Regions from separate parts of the Paenibacillus andongensis genome, predicted to be linked through region 3. Evidence: riboswitches for the same ligand, from Rfam matches in the RefSeq annotation. Region 3 holds a riboswitch; each other region holds the start of a gene.

The links. Region 3 has a riboswitch for cyclic di-GMP ahead of NYR53_RS32915 (putative bifunctional diguanylate cyclase/phosphodiesterase). Riboswitches for the same ligand answer to the same signal wherever they lie in the genome.
Region 1: linked by a shared signal. The riboswitch ahead of NYR53_RS00150 (PilZ domain-containing protein) and the one ahead of NYR53_RS32915 (putative bifunctional diguanylate cyclase/phosphodiesterase) in region 3 are both predicted to bind cyclic di-GMP.
Region 2: linked by a shared signal. The riboswitch ahead of NYR53_RS12190 (sensor domain-containing diguanylate cyclase) and the one ahead of NYR53_RS32915 (putative bifunctional diguanylate cyclase/phosphodiesterase) in region 3 are both predicted to bind cyclic di-GMP.

The regions. Positions count from the first base shown of each region.
Region 1 covers NZ_CP104467.1:25,391-32,824, forward strand. The annotation lists gene NYR53_RS00115 (hypothetical protein) at 1-356, opposite strand, end outside; gene NYR53_RS00120 (RNA polymerase sigma factor) at 353-952, opposite strand; gene NYR53_RS00125 (MFS transporter) at 1,016-2,224, opposite strand; gene NYR53_RS00130 (stalk domain-containing protein) at 2,432-3,274, shown strand; tRNA gene NYR53_RS00135 (tRNA-Arg) at 3,334-3,407, opposite strand; gene NYR53_RS00140 (DUF1697 domain-containing protein) at 3,544-4,089, shown strand; gene tadA (tRNA adenosine(34) deaminase TadA) at 4,102-4,539, opposite strand; cyclic di-GMP riboswitch class I at 4,819-4,906, shown strand; gene NYR53_RS00150 (PilZ domain-containing protein) at 5,009-5,743, shown strand; gene ychF (redox-regulated ATPase YchF) at 5,822-6,922, shown strand; gene prfA (peptide chain release factor 1) at 6,957-7,434, shown strand, end outside.
Region 2 covers NZ_CP104467.1:2,774,507-2,781,940, forward strand. The annotation lists gene NYR53_RS12180 (ABC transporter ATP-binding protein) at 1-1,002, shown strand, start outside; gene NYR53_RS12185 (adenine deaminase) at 1,024-2,736, shown strand; cyclic di-GMP riboswitch class I at 3,006-3,091, shown strand; gene NYR53_RS12190 (sensor domain-containing diguanylate cyclase) at 3,190-5,610, shown strand; gene NYR53_RS12195 (GxGYxYP domain-containing protein) at 5,873-7,434, shown strand, end outside.
Region 3 covers NZ_CP104467.1:7,327,929-7,335,362, reverse strand. The annotation lists gene NYR53_RS32930 (S-layer homology domain-containing protein) at 1-327, shown strand, start outside; gene NYR53_RS32925 (hypothetical protein) at 472-633, opposite strand; gene ilvA (threonine ammonia-lyase IlvA) at 800-2,056, shown strand; cyclic di-GMP riboswitch class I at 2,121-2,209, shown strand; gene NYR53_RS32915 (putative bifunctional diguanylate cyclase/phosphodiesterase) at 2,296-3,834, shown strand; gene NYR53_RS32910 (BMP family lipoprotein) at 4,091-5,158, shown strand; gene NYR53_RS32905 (ABC transporter ATP-binding protein) at 5,288-6,829, shown strand; gene NYR53_RS32900 (ABC transporter permease) at 6,822-7,434, shown strand, end outside.

The DNA of each region.
Region 1 (7,434 bases), 340 kb from region 3:
TTTATAGAGTTAGCAGGTTTAAAAGAACCTACAGCGCCCAATTCTTGCGAAATTCCGTGAAAGAAGCCGGTAGCCACCAGGATAAGTGTAGCCGCTGCCGCAATACCATAATGCAGCATGGTTGAGTGGTACCAAAAGCGCTTAGTTCCAGTCGTACGTGCAATGATGGCATCCACATACTCTTGCGTATCCTTTTCCAAGATCGGAAGGTTAGTTTCCATTTGTTCCAAACATGTCATATATATCGTCAGGCATTCATCACACTGATACAGATGAAGCTCCATCTCACTTATTTTATCGGGTGACAGACGCTCTTCCACATATAACTTCCAAGCTTGTTCATTATAATGGTTCACAAGAATTCCTCCTCCTTCCAATTGTTGCGCAGCCACTGCTTGGCTCTATATAGCTTGGATTCTACTGTTTTGACCGTTACCCCATGGGCATTGGCAATATCTTGATATGACTGATGATGAATATAGTAGGCCGTTAATACTTCATGATAGTTGGCAGGGATTTGATGAAGCTTCTTACGCACGAGCTCAGTCGTCTCATTCAACATCACTTCATGTTCCACACCATGTTCAGTGTAAGGATAAGTGTCAGAGGATTGGACGGGTTCTTCCATTTCAGCCGTCACTTCTTCCTTACGCCTGCTGGCCGATCGCTTGAAATCGATAGCCCGGTTCACCGCGATGCGAGTCATCCAGGTTTTCAGACCCTTCATTTGATACTGAGGGAGGGAGAAATAGATCCGGGTCCAAACATCTTGTGATAAATCTTCGGCATCCTTAGCATGGCGTACAATGGCAAAGATCGTTTGGTACAAATACTGACGATATGTTGTTACAAGCTCACGGAATGCGGCCTCATCGCCATTCAATATGCGCTTTACGAGTGCTTGTTCCTGAATATGCTTCTCCTCCTCTCCGCATGAATAGACGAAGGCCACCACCGATACCCCTGCACGATTTCAAAAAGAAAAAGAACGAATCTTCAAGATCCGTTCCCTATTTTAAAGTGCCGCAGTAGAACTGCTAGGTTTGGCTTGATGCTTAGAAGGCGTACTTCGTACGAACCAATGAGACAGAAGTGCGCTCAAAATGCCAAGTACACCCAACACAATAAATCCCTGATTCAGAGAGAACCAATCGCCGATAATACCCATAAGAACGGGGCCAATGAACATGCCCAGTCCATAAATGGCTTGGAAAAACCCCATTGCCGTCGCCCGCTTATCCGCAGGCATATGCTTGATACTCATCCCCATGAGCAAGGTAAATGAAAGTCCGCGACCAAAGCCGGCAAAAGCCTGAGTAATCATCAGCACCCAAAGGTGATGTGTAAAAGGAATCGTAAATGTGAATATCCCCATAAGAATAAAGCCCCCTACAACCATACGCTTCTCCCCGTACCGAACGGCCCAACGCCGCCCGCCAAATAAGGAAGCTAGCGCTACCGGTACGTTGGCAAATAAGGAAAGCATCGATAAGGAGAATTTATCAGCTCCAAGCTGGGTTGCATAAACAGGTGTAAATCCGAAAACAGTTGCGAATATGAGAACTTGCGACAAGATGGCGAGTAAGGATACGAACAGCAGCGTACGGTCAGTCGCAACGTCACCAATACCGCGCATCGTAATTTTAGGCGCATCGAGCTCGACTTTTTCTATAAGGAAAAGGGATCCAATCATCCCCATCAAGCCTAGCACAGCTCCCAAAATGAAGACGGCCTCCCAGCCGAAGGAATCTGCCGCCCATCCTGCCCCAAGAATACCTAGAACCTGCCCAAGTGAGTTGAAGAAGGAGATCGTACCGATCGCTTTTGTTGAATCTTCATGCTTATAGTAACTCGTAAATAATACGGTAAAATCAACCCAGGTTGCTGCGGCTGCGCCTGCCAGTGCTCGGAGAATAAGGATCCATGTGAAATCATGCGTGATCCATAGTCCTAACCCTGTTAGAGCCGTGAACAGCAGGCCAAAGGTAATAAATAACTTCCTCTTATGAAATCGGTCTGACATGATACCTACGGGAATTCGCAACAGCATTTGGGAGATCCCGTACATACCGACAATCCATCCGGCCAACTGGTGGTTCCCGCCCAGGAATTCTACGTAAGGAGCCATAATGGGAACGCTCGTATACATTGACATCCAGAACAGCAAGGTGACTATACAGAAGAGCGGAATGCGATAGGAGGATGAAGCTTTGATGCTCGTCATCGAAGAGGGAGCTCCTTTCGGATTAGGTTCTGGATTGAAATGAGGACTAAGAAATCTATCGTTTTATTATAGAACATCGATTGCGGCTAGGCTATGATTGGATGTTTGTTAGCGTTTGAATATCTAAGGTAGGGATTCCTTACCAAACGTCGAAATGACTTATCAAGCCTGAGATTACGTTATATTTTGAAAAGAGGACTTAATATTATGAGAAAAAAGAAAATAATTGTAACCATGATTTTGTTTCTTTGCTTTACAGGAGTAGTCAGTGCGTCAAGTATTCACGGTGAGTATAATGGTGATCCAATCGTTAACGTTTTGTTCGGAGCGAAAGAGCTTCAAGTAGAAGATGTGCCAGCTACTATACGTGACGGTCGTACCCTAGTCCCACTTTATTTATTGAAACAAACCGGTGCCTCTGTTGCGTGGGATTCTGAGAAATATAACGTTGACCTTGCTATCCCTAATCCAATGAAAGATTTCGCCTCAAATATTCATTCATTTAACGAGAAAGCCAAAGAGCATAGTGCTAAGAATGTTCAACTTATTTCCAATGAATATGGTCTATATATGAAAATAGATCTAATCGTATCTAATGATTCAAACAAAGATAACGATAATATCATCTTTCTATCTAGCCTGGTTGCCAATTCACCCGCGGATATGCTAATTGTCAGTAAATTGCTTAATAATAAAGTAATGGGTTTCATTGCAATAAACCGAACGGATGCAGAGGAATTTCTGAAGAACAAAACACCAGAGTTCGATTATATAAAAAAGTGGAGATACCAGCAGGTAAATGAGACGACAGACATGTCGACTCCGAATATTCCACCAGTGGTCCCTACACAAGCTCCAGCTTCTACAGCGCCGGTTTCAGGACCTATTTGTCGAGAAATTATGACCAATTACGCAAAACAGATGCAGGATGCAGCAGAGTCATATAACGGAAACGGGAGTTCAGATCCCAAAGCGTTTGAGCAATATATCAACAAATTTAAAGAAAGTATGAATGTAGCTTTAAAAATTAATCATTGTCCGGAACAATAATCAAAACGCCAGGTTAGCGGTTATTAACCGATACCTGGCGTTATCATTGTGAAAGGTTACGCGCCCGATACGATTCGAACGTACGACCTACAGTTTAGGAAACTGTTGCTCTATCCTGCTGAGCTACGGGCGCTTAGCAAGAATTATGATAGCACGAAGGCTTTCGTGGTGCAACCTTTTGGGTGGTCGAAGTTCTTCGCGACAAGAGAGGTACATTTTAGTACAGAATAGGATAGGGACATATCAGATCAAAGGAAGAGGATGCCGATATGAAAGTTTACATTGTTTTTCTGCGTGGTATTAACGTAGGAGGAAAGAACAAAATCAAGATGGCGGATTTGAAGAAGACGCTGGAAGCGGCGGGACTTGCTAAGGTGCAAACGTATTTGCAAAGCGGCAATGTCTTGTTCATGTCCGAGGAGGAGGCGGTGGAACCGCTGCGCCAGCGTATCGAGCAGGAAATCAGCAAAGCCGTTGGTGTATCGCCTAAGGTAATTTTGCGCACAGTTGAGGAGTTAGAGCTGATCCTAGGGAGTTGTCCATACGATGCAGATGCTCTGTTAGAAGGTGAAAGCATCCAAATTTCTGTTCTAACGGAAATGCCCCCGCAACAAACCGCTGATATCCTATCCAATGGAAAAAGCGACAAGGATGAATTTCAGATTCACGGGGGAGAGATTTATTTTCTATTTCGTCAAAGTGTTCTGGATTCAAAACTTGCGAGCAATATCCAGAAGCTTGGGGATACGGCGACTACACGCAATTGGAATACGATGAATAAACTGGCTGAGTTGGCAGCGGCGATGCTGATTTAGATGCAGGAATTTTTAAGCTTTGCCGCGTAATTTACGGAAAAATTGGGTCAGCATCGTCGAACACTCTTCTTGCAAGACGCCGCTAATGACATCGACACGGTGATTGAACCGGTCCTCTTGCAGCAAATTCATAAGCGTTCCGGCACAGCCGGCCTTCGGATCAATGGTGCCGTAGATGACCTGCGGAATCCGCGATTGCACAATCGCGCCCGCACACATCGGGCAAGGCTCAAGGGTGACGTAGAGCTGGCAGTCCAAAAGCCGCCAGGCCCCAAGATGTTCGCTCGCTTGTTTGATGGCGATCATCTCAGCATGAGCGAGAGGATCGAGGGTTGTTTCACGCAAATTGTAGCCGCGGCCAATGATTTGACCTTGATGGACAACGACTGCACCAATCGGTACTTCTCGGATGGCTTCGGCTTTGAGAGCCTCTTGAATCGCTTCTTTCATCCAGGGGATATGTTCATCCACAGGGGGACACCTCGCTATTATATTTTTATCCACATGTGCATAACAATCGAACATTCATTCCGTTGTTAACAACCTGTGGATAGCTTTGTGGATAACTGAAAAAGCTGTGGATATTTAATCTTTCTACATTACATACAACAAATAGAATAGCTATGCAAGGAATTTTATTGATAATAGCAACTGGGCTAGGTATAATGATAGATATTAGTAGGTCTTTTAGACCATATAGAACGTGATAGGTAGAAATAAGATAGCAAGGTTCGAAAATGGCAAACTTGTTGAAAAGCAAGGACGCAAAGCTGAGGGTCTACGGTTCCAATGGAACTACGGCAGCCTGGTTACCGAAAATCGATGCTTTATTGATTAAGGTAATAGGCTGCTCCTACATTAGGGGCAGTTTCTTTTTATATAGGGAATAACTTGGGTAAAGGGAGAGGTGTTACTTATAATGGCCAACGGATATAACGTCATGAAATATTACGGAAGCAAGGAGGGATATGACGCTGACGTACTAATCGATAGTAAGGCAATGTTGGGAAAAGACGATTTCGTAGCCACTGGCGTGCTAACTTATGCACTCGGAGACATTATTGAGGTTGAATTGCCGGAATACGATGTCTTTCAACTTGGCGATAAAGCGAAAATGACGGTATATACCAAATCCGGCTTGTTTGTGATGAATACAACCGTTGTTGCCAAAGAATTCGGCTCCGTCATCGTCATTAATCCACCTGAAAATCGGAAAAAATTCGCAGAAAAACGGGAATTCCCACGTGTGGATGTGACCCATACAGGTCGCTTATTCGGGCTTCAGGATATGAATAAAAGGAATAAACATCAATTTGAGAACCCGCTTGGCATTTCAATCAAAAATATATCCATCAACGGCTTAGGTTTTACCATAAATGATAATGCTATGATTGATAAAATCGTTCAAAAGCATTCACAACTTGAAGTCGAGCTGGATTTGGGTTTTACGATACCCTGTTCGATGGAAATTGTAAGAAAAGAAAAGGTTGAAAATGGTTTCTATTATGGGGCTAGCTATATCGACATTCCAACTGAAAAAACCAATGCTTTAAGGGGTTTCATCCTTACGAATCAGATCGAAACTTACTTCGTACAGAAGCGGGAAGCGCAATTTAAAAAAGCGACAGAAAAAAAGTCTGCGGCGAATCAATAGCCTTCAGGCTTTTTTTTGCGTTCCAAGTGCTATATAATAAGAAGGATGATTTTCGAAAATTAAGGAGTTGTAACTACAATGGCTTTGAAAGCAGGTATCGTCGGTCTACCGAACGTAGGAAAATCGACATTGTTTAATGCAATTACACAGGCGGGGGCAGAATCTGCGAATTATCCGTTTTGTACGATCGATCCGAATGTTGGGGTAGTTGAAGTACCAGACGAGAGATTGCAGAAGCTGGTAGAGATTGTTGTGCCTAAGAGCATTGTCCCGACAGCCTTTGAGTTCGTTGATATTGCGGGTTTGGTAAAAGGCGCGAGCAAAGGCGAAGGGCTTGGAAATAAATTTTTGGCACACATTCGTGAAGTGGATGCCATTGTGCATGTTGTTCGTTGTTTTGAAGATGATAATATTACCCACGTTTCCGGTAAAGTGGATCCGATCGGCGATATCGAAACGATTAATCTTGAATTAATTTTGGCCGATATTGAGTCGGTAGAAAAGAAGATCGAACGTTCGCGCAAAAACCTCAAGGGCGGCGACAAGAAGGTTTTGGCTGAAGTGGAGTGTTTGGAGCGTATTAAAGAAGCGCTTTATGCAGATAAACCGGCACGCAGCCTGGATCTCAGCGATGATGAGAAGCTTCTCGTGCGCGACCTTCATTTATTGACCATGAAACCGGTGCTTTATGCGGCAAATGTGAGTGAAGATGAAGTAGCAACAGCAGATGAAAATCCTTTTGTGAAAATTGTGAAGGAGTTTGCTGAGGGCGAAAACAACGAAGTGGTGTCGATCAGTGCGAAGGTTGAATCCGAAATCGCCGAGCTGGAAGACGAAGAAAAAGCGATGTTCCTCGAAGAGTTGGGACTTCAAGAGTCCGGCTTGAATAGATTGATTAAAGCAGCTTATAGAAAACTTGGCTTGTACACGTATTTCACAGCTGGGGTGCAAGAAGTAAGAGCATGGACAATTCGCAAGGGAACGAAAGCTCCTCAAGCGGCTGGTGTTATTCATACCGATTTCGAACGTGGATTTATCCGTGCTGAAGTCGTCTCTTATAATGATTTAGCAGCTGCAGGGTCGATGAATGGTGCGAAAGAAAAAGGCCAAGTGCGTCTCGAAGGTAAAGAGTATGTGGTAAATGACGGGGACGTCATGCATTTCAGATTTAATGTGTAATTCATCAAAAAAGTAAAGAAAGGAGTGATCCTATATGTTGGATCGACTTCAGTCCATTGTGGACCGCTATGAAAAATTAAGTGAACTGTTGTGTGACCCGGATGTAACGAGTGATACGAAGAAGCTTAGAGAATACTCGAAAGAGCAATCTGATCTTCAAGAAGCTTATGATGCTTATAACGAATATAAAAGTGTGAGCGAACAGCTGGCCGATGCCAAAGTGATGCAGAACGAAAAGCTGGACGACGAAATGCGTGAAATGGTCAAAATGGAGATTGAAGAGCTTAGCGAGCAATCCGCCAAGTTGGAAGAACAACTTAGAATGCTCATGATGCCTAAAGACCCTAATGATGATAAGAACGTAATCGTCGAAATTCGCGGTGCGGCAGGCGGAGATGAGGCTGCTTTGTTCGCGGGCGATTTGTATCGGATGTATACGCGCTATGCGGACGCGCAAGGATGGAGAACGGAGATTCTCGATGCTTCTGTGAACGATTTGGGCGGGTTTAAAG
Region 2 (7,434 bases), 3.1 Mb from region 3:
GACTTCAACCTCAGTGTTGAAAAAGGAAGTCTGATCTCACTGCTCGGTCCAAGTGGATGCGGGAAAACGACGACTTTGCGGCTAATTGCGGGATTTATCGAGGCAAGGGCGGGCAAATTTTCACTAAACGGAAAAGATTATACGCACGTCCCCGTCAACAAACGGAACTTCGGATTCGTGTTTCAAAGCTATGCTTTGTTTCCGCACTTATCCATTTATGATAATGTCGCTTTCGGTCTGCGTCTTCGGAAAGTAAGCGGGGCAGAGATCGATCGGCGGGTCCGGAACATTCTGGATATCGTAAGCTTGTCCGGCTTCGAAAAGCGGTTTCCGAAGGAGCTATCTGGCGGCCAAAGACAGCGGGTTGCTATTGCCAGAGCGCTTGTGATCGAGCCGGAACTGCTGCTATTTGACGAACCGCTAAGCAATTTGGACGCTAATTTGCGTATTAACATGCGGGTGGAGATCCGCCGCATCCAGCAGGAGCTTGGTATTACTACGGTCTATGTATCGCATGATCAGGAAGAGTGCTTCTCCATCTCCGATCAAGTTGCGATTATGAATAAAGGCATCATTGAACAGCTTGGTGCACCAGCGGCGATATTTAAATATCCAAAAACGGAGTTTGTGGCTCGGTTTATTGGATTTACGAATTTTATTACCTTCGATTCAAGGTTCGATGGAAATGAAGAGATTGCGTTGAAGGTGAAAGACTATATGTTCGCCGTTACGAAGCATGCCAGTAAAGGAGAACAGGTGGGCAAGCAAGGCGCTATTCGTCCGGATGATGTTGTGATTGGCATGCCTGATGAAATTGAGGCAGGAACGAATCGTTTGACAGGTCGTGTCAAAGTCAGTACTTTCCTTGGAAGAAGCTATCAATACGTTGTCGAGACGGAGCTGGGGAATTTCACAGTGAATAAAGAAATGGAACTTCCTTACCAGAATGGTCAAGAGGTCCGGCTTCTTTTTCCTAGCGAGAAATTAGTTCTAGTGGAGTAATGTACCTGGAGGCGAAGGCAGATGCGTGTAGATTTACTGATTGAAAATGTCCGAATTTATAATAGTTATTTTAAAACATTCATCCAAGGCAATGCGGCGATCTTGGATGGAAGGTTTCTATATATCGGAGGACGGGCTGCCGATAGCTTCGAAGCGGCTGAGCACTTGGACGGACAAGGACGTTATATGATTCCCGGCCTTATTGATATCCATTTGCATATCGAAAGCACGATGGTCACGCCGGAGACGTTCTCTTACGGACTCATTCGTAACGGTGTTACAACCATCGTTCCAGAACCTCATGAGATCGCCAACGTCTTCGGACTTGACGGGGTGAAGGAATTCATTAAAGCTAGCAAGCATTGTGTTGCTGACATGTTTTATGCCATCCCGAGCTCGGTTCCTGCCACTTCAATGGAAACGACCGGAGGCGCGATTGAAATCGAGGATTTGGACGAGCTGCTTCGTACAGAACGCATCATTTGTTTAGGCGAAATCATGAACTACGTAGATGTGATAACAGATCCTGATTGCAAAACGAACCACATCTTAAATCATATCCGCACTCATTATCCTCACCTCATTATTGAAGGACACGTGCCGAAATTATTGGATCTGGACTTGCATCGAATGATCTATAGCGGTGTAGATTCCGATCACACGCATCAATCGATCGAGGGGATGGAAGCTCGGATCGCTGCAGGGATGTTTATTGAAATTCAAGAAAAATCGATGACGCCTGAAGTGATGGCGTATTTGATGGAGCATGAGGTATCTGAGCACTTTTGCTTTGTTACCGATGATGTGATGGCTGATTCCTTTGAGCGTCGAGGGCACTTGAATCACCTTGTTCGCAAAGCGATAGGCATGGGCATGAAGCCTGAGCAGGCGATTTATGCCAGTACGCTTTCGCCAGCCAAAAGAATGCGGATGTATGATCGCGGCGTAATTGCGCCCGGTAAAATTGGTGATTTTCAACTGATCTCCGATCTGGAGCAGCTGACAATCGATCAAGTATACAAGCATGGCCGCAAGGTCTATGATGCTCGCGAGCCATACAAGCCAACTGTCCATGCACCAGCCTTTCCAGCACACTACTATCAAAGCGTTCATATGTCGCCTTTAACAGAAGCGGACTTCACCGTGAACACAGAAGCAGCGGATGGCCGGTATGCCTGCCGAACCATGATGGTGAAGGATGGCTCCACGTTTACAGAAGAGCATCAGGTCGATGTAGATGTTCGTCAAGGAAAGCTTAACTGGTCGGAGAGCGGCTATGGACTCATTGCTACGTTTGAACGCTACGGGAAAAACGGGAATCGCGCTTATGGTTTAATCGGCGGGGATACGATCAAGCGTGGAGCCATAGCAACGACGTATTCTCACGATAACCATAACATGCTTGTTGTGGGGCATAATCCAGTCGATATGATGATCGCTGCTAATGAGGTCATCAAGAATCAAGGGGGCTTCAGCGTAGTTGAGAATGGCGAGGTGATCGCTAATCTTGAGCTGCCTGTCGGCGGTATTTTAACGGAAGTCCCTTTGGAGCAAGTCGCCAAGGAAGTTGAGCAGCTGCGCAAGGCCATGGAATCGTTAGGCTACTGCCATTATAACCCGATTATGTCCATCAGCACGCATTCTTTACCCGTTAGTCCTGCGTTGAAAATAACGGATTACGGTTTAATTGATGTAAATGAAGGGAAAGTTGTGCCTTTAATCATACACAGCTGAGCTTTCGCCGATTCAAGGTGGAGGCTAATGGAACTCATGGAATAAGGGGCTGATCTAAAAAGTAGATAAATCTACTTGAGGAAAGCCTCTTTTTTTTGAGGTAAACCTGCATAATGGCAGGCTTTTCCATTTTTCAAACGGTTTTAGAAAAAATATCTGCACTTTCGCAGTAATTGTGGGCTGTTTTTATAATACTTTAGAACTATATATTGTGTTGTTATTTATAGTCCATTATAATCAAATGAGATAAATACAAATACATATAAGAATACCGTTAAAGGCAAACCCGCAGAAATCCGGGGACGCAAAACTAAAGGGGCTATAGGGCAATGCGCCACGCCAGCCAGTTGCTGTAAAAGAAAACCACATCTCTCTTAAGTTGATGTGGTTTTTTTGAACGGAGATCATAGGCAGCTATTCAACCTAAAGACTATTGCACAAAGAAATTCATCATTGGAGGTTGATGTTGCCATGTCGCTTCGCCGGAAAATCATCATCTACGTAGGGTTAACCACGCTTTGCATGCTTTCACTTCTATACGTGATTTCAGAGAGGGCTCTTCTGCGCAATTATGAGCAGATGGAGCTTGAAAGTTTGCGTGAAAACATGAAACAAAACCTTCTTTCTTATTTTGATGAGTATACAAATTTAGGTGCAATTGCGATTAATTATGCTGGTTGGGATGATACATACAACTTTATCGATAGGCCGACGATTCCTGCTAATAACGATCCTTATCTCACAGTCAATTATACCGATTCCTTGTTTATGTCAAGTCGTCTTAATATAACGCTTCTGATGAACAACGGAAAGCAAGTTTACTTCGGTAAAGCCTATGATTATGGCAATAACAGCCCACTCGGCTATCCAAGTACATTCATACATACCTTACAGACTGAATATGCTTCCTTCCTTGAACAGTCGGACGCTTCTTCCCGGAAGATGGGGTTATTGCTTGTTGATAAGCAACCGGTAATCGCAACTTCATACCCAATTCTAACGAGCAACAATGAAGGACCCATTCACGGAACCTTGGTTTTTGCGCGTTTCTTAGACTCGAATTACATTCAGTATATTTCTGAAAAAACGGACTTGCCTTTAAGTATATCTATTGTGGATCCATCTTTTACACCTCCTCTTCAAGCTACAACCATAATGGGTCCCAAAAACCGCGCGCTGCCGTTTTGGACCGAGTCTGATAAATCGACGATCACAAGCTTTTCGCTGCTAACAGACGTCAATAATAAACCCGCCGTTCTCTTGAAATTCGTGAAACCGAGAGAATTATATAAGGAAGCTCAAAGAAGTATCTTATTTTACTTGTTCTATTTTGGGCTTTCCGGACTGGTATTCTTTATCATTATTAGCTGCGTCCTTCAGCGGACGATATTTGCTAGATTGAACCGCACGATCTTTGGGATGAATGTGATCAAAACCAAACAAGATTTTTCGATTCGCATTCAGGAATCCGGCAAAGATGAGATTACCCAGCTCGAGAATTCGTTTAACCACATGATGATGTCGCTGGAGCAATCGCAGAACGAAATTCATTATCAAGCAAATCATGATAATTTGACCGGTCTCAACAATCGAAGAGCTTTTTTCGAGTATCTGGAGAAAATCATTTCACAAAACCATCAGCTTCCATTCCGCTTTGCCATAATCTTCATCGACTTGGATCGCTTTAAGCTGATCAACGATACGATGGGACATCATAGGGGAGACTTGCTGCTGATCGAGATTGCCGAGAGATTACGGCTTTGTATGAAGGAGGGCGAATTCCTTTGCCGCTTGGGGGGCGATGAGTTTTGCATCGTTTCCCATGACGTTCATGATTCCAAGCCAATTGAACACCTGGCAAAGGTCATCAAAGAGACGATTAATGTGCCTTACGATCTAGATGGCTATCGTGCCACGATTTCAGCCAGTATCGGAATTAGTCTGTATCCTGATCATGGAAAGGATTCGGAAAGCTTGTTGCATCATTCTGATATGGCTATGCTGGATGTCAAAGAATCCGGAAAAAATAATTACCGTTTGTATTCGGAATCGATTGAAGCGATTCGGACCAGAAGAATGCTTTTAGAGCAATACTTGAAGTGTGCGATTGACAACGACGAGCTTACGCTTCATTACCAACCAAAATTGGATTTGGCACGAAATAAAATGGTTGGGGTGGAAGCACTGCTTAGGTGGACGAACAGACAACTTGGACATGTATCTCCTTATGAATTTATTCCCATTGCTGAGTATTCCGGAATCATTAATGAGATAGGTGAATGGGTCATGCGATCAGCATGCAGGCAATTCAACGCATGGCGAAAGCAATCAGCGGACATGCCTCTTATCGTTGCTATTAATATTTCAGGCGCCCAACTGCTGCGGCCAAACTTTGTTGAACGAATTCGCGGGGTATTCGCAGAAGAAGAGGTTGATCCCTGCCATTTCGAGCTGGAAGTGACGGAAAGCTTTGCGATCGAAAACTTTGAAGAAGTGATCAACATATTGATCGAATTACGTAATCTAGGTTTTATGATTTCCATTGACGATTTTGGAGCAGGCTACTCTTCAATGAAATATGTATGTCAGCTTCCCATACAATGTATGAAAATTGATAAAACGTTGATCGATCAACTGGCAGATAACATTAGAAGCCAAGTTGTTGTATCGTCGTTGATCGAAATGGCTCATCGGCTGCAGCTATCCGTAGTGGCGGAGGGAGTTGAGCTGCCGGAGCAGCTTCGTATTCTCCAAACATACCGGTGCGATCAGATTCAAGGATTTCTCATCAGTAAACCGGTGCCGGCTAGCAGGATTATTGAGATGTTGAATGGCTCTGATTTGCTTCAGGTACCCGAAACAAAATTACATTAGATCAATTGAATAAGCTGAGTCAGGGATGCTGAGCAGAACCTGGCTTGGCTTTTTTTCGTTCATGGATAACCATCGATCGCATAGGATCTGAGGCCCAGCCTGTCAGTCTAAATGGAGTTTAATATGTCGAATCATGACCCCAATGACGCGACCATAACAAGCTAAATGATCTAAATGACATGTAGAATATGTTGATATTAAAATGTATAATTCAAATAGCAAGTCAATCCAGTCCTACATTTAAATCATGAGGAGGTTTACAATGAGAAAAAACGGTCTATTTGCCTTGTTTGTATGCTTTTCAATTGTCATGTCACTCTTAGGAACACCTCTGTCTTCATCCGCTGCAGCTAATGAATTTGAATCGGATGATGAAACAACGCTTTCTCAAAGCGGTTCGCTGCAATCGGACGCTAACTACGTAAAGGCTGCTGTTAAAGCCAAAAAGCTTTACGTGATCCGTTTGGGCGATATGTCGGAAACGGAAAGTGTTATGATCGCTTCGCTGCAAGGGCTGCTCGCCAATAAGTCTTCCGATCAAATATACATACTGCCCGATTCCGGGAATTACAAGAAGTGGCTGGACGATTTGGTCCAAAAATACGGGGTGAAAACGGAATTTATCCGTGATCCTTGGAAGCTCGTGAAGGAGTTCAAGAAGCAGTTCGACGGCTATTTACTATGGGAAAAGGGGAACAGCTCCATCAATGCAGCTACATCACTAGCCCATTTGAAACAGGCCATCTTAATTGAAAAAGGCGATGTCAAACAAGCCAAAGGCAATAAGCAATTGATGGATCTCTCGACAAAGGATGAAGCTTGGGTCAAGCAAAACTATTGGAATAAGCTCAACCATCGCACCTTGATTGAGCAAAAAGGGGAAACGAGCGAAGAATTGGCGTCCGGTATGGGCGGCAAACTGCGAGATTACGCTGTAATGGCTAACGCTTTCACCTTCTATGATGGGAACAGCGCGTTCCGACAATCCATCATTGCGGATGCGGAGCCGGATGCTGTTATTTTAGGATGGGGAGATGCGTCCAAAGGTGAAGACGCTTTCATACGTCCAAGTTCATCTGCGGGTTTGTATACACTGCCTGCTGACCATGCCTATAATTTGTCAGTGTTAAGCAGCTTTACTATCAAAGAGCTCAAACAGAAGGAACAGACGCCTCCTCCGGTTCAGGATCAGGTGCATTATGTGTCATTTGTCATGTCGGATGGCGATAATATTCAATGGATGCTGAACGATTTGGCCGAGAAGGGCAAGCCTTGGTTCGGTAACCCAAACCGTGGGAATTTCGATATGGGTTGGGCTGTTTCTCCCAGCATGATGGATTTAGCACCAACTGTACTGGAACGTTTTTATAAGGATGGTACAAACAAGGACAATTTTGTCGTTGGTCCGTCTGGCGGCGGATATATGTATCCGTCCATGTACCCGGAGCAGGAATTGGATACACATCTCAAAAGGTTAAATTCGTATATGGGCAAAGCTGATTTATCGCTTGTTGAAGTGATTGATTTTAATGCTTTTAACAAGAAGGCGATCTGGGATAAATATACAGCTGAGCCGAATGTCGATGGCGTCATTTATTTGGAATACAGCAATCATAAAGCATTAAACGGGGCTTTAAAGTGGTCTAACAATAAGCCTATCGTCACTCCGCGTGAAATGCTATGGCATGGCATCGCTGGAAGTGATGTAAATTCGGTTGCCCAGCATATCAATGCGGCGCCAAGAAATCCGAAGAGTGCTGCAGGCTATTCGCTCGTTCTCGTTCATGCCTGGTCATCCTCTATGGATGAAGTAAAGGCTGTTAT
Region 3 (7,434 bases):
GTTGATCGCGGTTTGCTGGATGTAGGTGCTGATTTCAATCCGGAAGCTGCAATGAATCGAGAAGAAATGGCTCAGCTAATTGTGAAGGCGCTAGGCTACAAGAGTCTAACGAAGTTCGATGGTATTTTCAATGGTAATTTCGCAGATGCTGTTAAGCTTAAGCATGTTGGTGACGCAGCGATTGTGGTGGGGCTGAATATTATGTCTCTGAATGATGGACAATTTGAACCTCAGCAAGAAGTGACAAAAGCACAGGCGGCTAGCGCCTTCTACCGCTTCTTGCAAAAACGTTCTGAGCTTCAGGAGCAGCCTCGGTACTATTACTAAGTAAGAGCTCGAGTTAGTTAACTCCTCTCATAACCATAAAAGAAGCCTCTAAATCCACTTATTAGTGGGTTTGAGGCTTCTTGTGGTTGAGCGGGAAATAGATGTTAATGTACCCTCTCTGATTAGGGCTCTTACATCCTAGCTCTAGAACATTGGGAATACATAACGAACTAGGAAATACAGAACGCCGAAAATGATGACGATATAAGCAGCGTATTTGATGAAAGTAGAAGCAACTAGACTGGAATCCGATTTTTTCTCCACATGGCGTTCTTCGATATCGATATTGCGAGGCTGAGTCGACATTTGAATCACTCCTTTGAAGTTGTATTGCTATGTAATACCCTGCTGGGCATGAAGTGAAACACAGGAAGAGCGCTGCCAATATTATTTTCGTACAGGCGGACAGAGTTGTGCTACAATAATCTGTAAAACTTTAATAGCTTAATGTGGAGAAAGGAAGTAAGAGAAAATGGTTGTTTCCAGTAAAGTAGGTTTGGAAGATATTATTAGGGCCAATCATGTGCTCAGCAGGGTGATCGAACCATCGCCTCTGCAACGCAATGAGCTGCTCTCTAACTTGTATGAATGCAACGTTTATCTTAAACGTGAAGATATGCAAATTGTTCGTTCTTTCAAAATTCGCGGAGCGTATAATGTGATCCAAAGCTTAACACCGGAGGAACGCGAAGCGGGTGTCGTGTGTGCGAGCGCTGGCAATCATGCGCAGGGCGTGGCTTACTCCTGTAAACAGCTCGGTATTGAAGGCAAAATCTTCATGCCGACTACAACGCCTAGACAAAAGATTTCCCAAGTTAAGCTATTCGGCGGATCTTTTGTTGAAGTTATTCTCACAGGTGATTCATTCGATGATTCCTCTAACCAAGCCAAGGCCTACTGTGCTCAAGAGAATAAGGTGTTCATACACCCTTTCGATGATGTCCGTACGATTGCCGGGCAAGGCACGGTTGGCCTCGAGATTTTGAATCAAATGCCCGAATCTCCTGACTTCATCTTTGCAACGATTGGCGGAGGCGGCCTTGCAGCGGGAGTTGCGACCTATCTGGATAGTGTTTCTCCACGAACGCGCATCATCGGTGTTGAGCCGGAGGGCGCGGCAAGCATGACGGAAGCGCTGAAGCAGGGGAAGGTCGTGACCTTATCCACGATTGATAAGTTCGTAGATGGAGCAGCCGTGAAGCAAGTGGGCGAGCTTACCTTTGAGATTTGCAAAGAAAAGCTGGAGGATATCGTCATTGTTCCTTCCGGCAAGGAATGTACAACCATTCTGGAACTTTACAACAATAACGCGATTGTCATTGAGCCCGCCGGCGCACTCCCGGTCGCAGCGCTTGATGCCTATCGGGAGCAGATTCGCGGTAAGAATGTGGTCTGTATCATCAGCGGTGGCAACAATGACATTGACCGTATGCAGCAGATTAAAGAAAGATCGCTTGTGTATGAAGGCTTGAAGCACTACTTTATTCTTAATTTTCCGCAGCGTGCTGGAGCCTTGCGCGAATTTCTGGAAGAAGTCTTAGGACCCACAGACGATATTACTCGATTTGAGTATACGAAAAAAAATAATAGGGACGATGCTCCGGCGCTGGTCGGCATTGAGCTCAAAAATAAAGATGACTACGAGGGGCTTATTGAGCGCCTATCTCAGAAAGATTATGGCTATATTGAAATAAATAAGGATCCCAAGCTCTTTAACTTGCTTATTTAAGGAAAAATAGCCAAATGTGGAATGAATATGATATAGTTAATTAGTCCCATTTATTGCTTCTTAATATCGTAAAAGGCAAACTTATCGAAAGATAAGGACGCAAAGCTTCAGATCTAAGGTTGCCCTCGCAACAATGATGGCTGGGCTGCCGACAGGTTGCAGTTTACCTAAACAGGTACACCTACGGCTATTCCGATTCGGAATAGCCTTTTTTTAATATCAGATACGGAGGTTTAAGAATGAGAGGCATATTTTCTAAGTGGATACAGCAAATGAAAGCGCAAACGTTGGTCTATATGGGCGTACTGGGCTTCTTTTTGTTGACCGTGAATCTACTTGCTGCTGCTTCTTTCTCCTTTTCACCTTACGTTTTCATTAGTATGCTTGTTCAAGCACTAATCTGTTTATTTTTTGCGAAGAGTATCCATCAATTGCTCCTTACTAGCAAAGAGCAGGAAGAAAAGAGCAAACAACTAGCCTTTCTTGCCTATCACGATACATTGACGGGATTACCCAATCGCCGTTTGTTTAATGACCGATTGGAGCGGGCACTTCTGCACGCGAAGCGTAATGAGCAACTGGCGGCTGTTATGTTTCTGGACATGGACAGGTTCAAAGATGTCAACGATTCATTAGGTCATGCCTATGGTGATCGTTTAATCCGCCTTGCAGCAGAACGTTTGCTGGGATGCCTGCGGGGATCGGATACGGTGTACCGCCAAGGTGGCGACGAGTTTACTATTTTACTAGAATCTTTTGCAAAACCTGATGACGCAAGAGTTGTAGCTTCTCGAATTCAAATGGCTCTGGAAGAGCCTTTTATCCTGGATGGGATGCCAGTAACCATAACGGCTAGTATAGGGATAGCTCTGTATCCGTTAGATGGCCAGCTGCCTGAGCAGCTTATGGCGTTTGCAGATGAAGCGATGTTTGCGGCCAAAAACCGGGGACATAACCAGTTCCAATTCTATGCCTCTGACATCGATGCCATGGTGAAGAGCAAAGCTCACATAGAGAAAGAGCTTCGATCGGCCTTAGATAACAATCAATTTGAAATCCTATATCAGCCTCAATATGAAATAACAAACCGTAAATTAATCGGAATGGAAGCGATCATTCATTGGAGCAAGGGAGACAACCTCCTAGCACATAGCATGGATTGGAAGAAAGCAGCCGAGGAAATGGGCTTCATGATCCCTATCGGGAAATGGGCTGTACGAACGGCTTGCAGACAGATGAGAATCTGGCAGGACGAGGGCTATACACCGCTGAGAATGACCCTAACAGTAACAGCTTCGCAGTTTAAAGATGAGCATTTTATTGAAGAAATTGCTGTTGTTTTGAAAGAAACAAGTATTGATCCGATGTTGGTGGAACTGGACCTTACGGAAAGTATCACATCATCTAATGTACAAGAGGCTAGCGAGAAATTGATTATGCTGAAGAAATTCGGTGTGCGTATCGTGATGGATGACTTGTGTACAGGCCTATTTACACGAAGCGGGCTCGAAGGGATGCCGCTTGATAGCGTTAAATTAGATAGTAATTTGATTCGGGATTTGGTAGACGACAATGAGAATCAACTGCTGGCTGCTGCCATTATTCGCATGGCTCACCGTCTAGGTCTGAATTTAATTGCAAAGGGTGTTGAAACAGAGGAACAACTTGAGCATTTGAGACTTTTGCAGTGCACGGAAGTGCAAGGAATGCTGTTTAGCAGCCCGCTGGGAACCGAACAATTCATGAGACTTATGAACGATAAAATTAACAAAGGGTAATCTAGATTTTATTGACCGGTGGTAGTATAATAAATAATTGGGGCTTGAAACCTATATTGTAGGGGCTTACAAAAAGACCATGTCAACTTGTATGACATAACGAATTATGTTATTTTGCAGGTGTATCGCTTTTCTCTTGGGTTTCAACATGATACACTCATCTATAGCCAGTCTTACATAATTTAACTTATTTTGGTCAACCTACAATGTAAGATTTCACGGTTTTAAATTAAATGATTCTATGGGGGTAATAATGATGAAGAAAATGCTTTCAACAGCTCTTATGGCTGTAACGGTTTCTGCATTGGCTCTTTCCGGCTGTGCCAAAAAAGAAGAAACGAAACCGGCGGCTTCAGCAACTCCAGCTACTACTGCAGCAGCTTCAGCAGCGCCAAGCAACAATAGCGGTAAAGACTTCAAAATCGGAATGGTTACCGATATTGGTGGCGTCAACGATAAATCTTTTAACCAAAGTGCATGGGAAGGTTTGAAGGCGCTTGAGAAACAAACAGGCGTTAAAGTGAAAAACCTTGAGAGTAAAGGCGATGCAGATTATACGCCTAACTTAAACCAATTCGTTAAAGACGGCTACAACCTGACTTGGGGTATCGGCTTCTTGATGGGCGATGCACTAAAAACAGTAGCCACACAAAACCCTAATGCTAAATTAGCGATCATTGATAATGTCGTTGAAGCTCCAAACGTAGAATCCGTAACATTCTCTGAGCAAGAAGGTTCTTACCTTGTTGGGGTAGTTGCAGGTCTAACAACAAAATCCAACAAAATCGGTTTCGTTGGCGGTATCGACATCCCGGTTATCAAACGTTTTGAAGCTGGTTTCGTAGCTGGCGTTAAAGCGGTTAATCCAAATGCTAAAGTTCAAATTAACTATACAGGCGCTTTTGATAAGCCTGATCTTGGTAAAGCAGCAGCAGCTACGATCTACAACGATGGCGCTGATGTTATTTTCCACGCAGCTGGTTCCACTGGTAACGGTGTATTTAACGAAGCGAAAGACCGCGCGAAAAACGGTAAAAAGGTTTGGGTTATCGGCGTAGATAAAGACCAATCCCTTGAATTCGGCGATGAAGTCACACTGACTTCCATGTTGAAACGTGTTGACACAGCCGTTGTTCGTGTTTCCAAAGACATTATCGACAACAAATTCCAAGGTGGTAAAGTGGTTACACTTGGTCTGAAAGATGACGGCGTAGGCCTTCCTGAAACTTCCAAGAAAAACGTAACACCTGAAATCTTGAAAAAAGTTGACGATTACAAAGCAAAAATCATCAGCGGCGAAATCAAAGTTCCTGAAAAACCTTAATTAAGGTATAAAAGGCATTGCGGTTACGAACGATAGATTTGTTTCTGTTCAAACAAGGCTAGTTATAATAACTAGCCTTGTTCTTTAGTTTAAGAGGTAATTAAAAAAATTGATCCTTAGGGTGATCTGATGAGTGAAGTAGTCCCTGTTGTTGAACTTTGCAACATTACGAAGCGGTTTCCAGGCATAGTGGCGAATGATGCCATTAGTTTAAAGCTGATGAAGGGTGAAATTCATGCCTTGCTTGGCGAAAATGGCGCGGGTAAATCAACACTAATGAACATTGTGTTCGGACTTTATCAGCCGGATGAAGGTAACATTAAAGTACAAGGCAAAGAAGTATTTATTGATAGTCCGAATCGTGCTATCGAGCTTGGCATTGGTATGGTGCATCAGCATTTCAAGCTGGTTCAGCCATTTACCGTGACAGAAAACATCATTTTGGGCATGGAGCCTAAAAAAGGATCAAAAATCGATTACAAAACAGCGCAAGACAAAGTACGCAAGTTATCGGAGCAATACGGTTTGCGTGTGGATCCCAAAGCGAGAATTGAAGATATCTCCGTCGGCATGCAGCAGCGTGTGGAAATATTGAAAACGCTGTATCGCGGCGCCGATATTCTTATTTTTGATGAACCGACAGCTGTACTAACGCCGCAAGAGATTAGTGAATTGATGGTCATTATGCGTAATCTCGTCAAAGAGGGCAAATCCATCATTCTCATTACACATAAGCTGAAAGAAATTATGGAGATCGCCGATACTGTGACGATCATTCGTCGGGGCAAAGTGATTGATTCGTTGGATATTTCGAAGACGAATCCACAGATTCTGGCGGAGAAGATGGTCGGACGCGACGTCTCCTTCAAAGTGAACAAGCAGGATGTGAAGCTCGGAGAGCCCGTTCTCCAGGTGCAAGAACTCGTTGCGCGTAATCAGCAGGGTTTGCCTGCTCTGAAGGGGCTTAATTTTGAGGTGAAAGCCGGAGAAATTCTGGGCATCGCCGGTGTAGATGGCAACGGACAGAGTGAATTAATCGAGGCATTAACCGGGCTGCGCTCCATTGATAGCGGTCGTGTGCTGCTGATGGGAAGCGATATTACCAACCATACGCCGAGAGAGATCTCCGAGGCTGGATTGTCGCATATTCCGGAGGACAGGCATAAGCACGGACTCGTGCTCGATTTTACCATGAGTGAGAACATGGTGCTGGAAACGTATTTCCATCCTGCGTATAACAAAGCTGGCTTCTTGAATTATGAAGCTATTGATCGCCATGCGGAAGCGTTGATTAAGCAGTTCGACGTTAGAACGCCAAGTATCTACAATAAAGCGCGATCTTTGTCGGGTGGTAATCAACAAAAGGCGATTATTGCCAGGGAAATATATAAAAATCCCAATCTTCTCATTGCTGCGCAGCCGACGCGGGGATTGGATGTCGGTGCCATTGAGTTCGTGCATCGTCAATTGATCGAGCAGCGGAACAAAGGCAAAGCTGTACTGTTGATTTCTTTTGAGCTGGATGAAATTATGAATGTGTCGGATCGCATTGCCGTCATCTATGAAGGACAGATTGTGGGAGAAGTGCTGCCGCAGGAGACGAACGATCAAGAGATTGGACTTCTCATGGCCGGCAGTAAGCGCACAGAGAAAGGAGCTGCTCATGAATAAGGTTGCTCGCATTTTTACAAGTGAATCAGCGGTGAATCCGATCGTGGCGATTATACTTGGGCTGCTATTCGGAGCACTCGTAATGCTGGCAGGCGGATATAACCCAATTGCCGCCTATGGAGCGCTATTTTCTCGTATTTTCGGTAATTCGTATGATATAGGTGAATCCATTCGTGCCATTACCCCGCTTATTTTGACGGGATTATCCGTCGCATTCGCATTTCGTACAGGCTTGTTTAATATCGGTGCTGAAGGGCAATTCGTCATGGGTATGACGGGGGCCACATTTATTGGTGTCAAAGTGACAGGTCTTCCATGGATTATTCATGCTCCGTTAGCAGTTATCGTCGGTGCACTTATTGGTGGACTGTGGGGAGCTATTGCGGGCTATTTGAAAGCAAAGCGTGGAGTTAACGAAGTTATTACAACGATTATGTTGAACTGGATCGCTTTGTTCCTGTCGAATTATATCATTAATCAATTTCTTCTAGAACCGAAGCAGCAGCGCTCCTACATGATCCAAGAATCGGCATCTCTGAGCATCACATGGCTATCGGCTATGCTGGAGAATGCGAGGATGCACTGGGGCACTCTCATTGCGATAC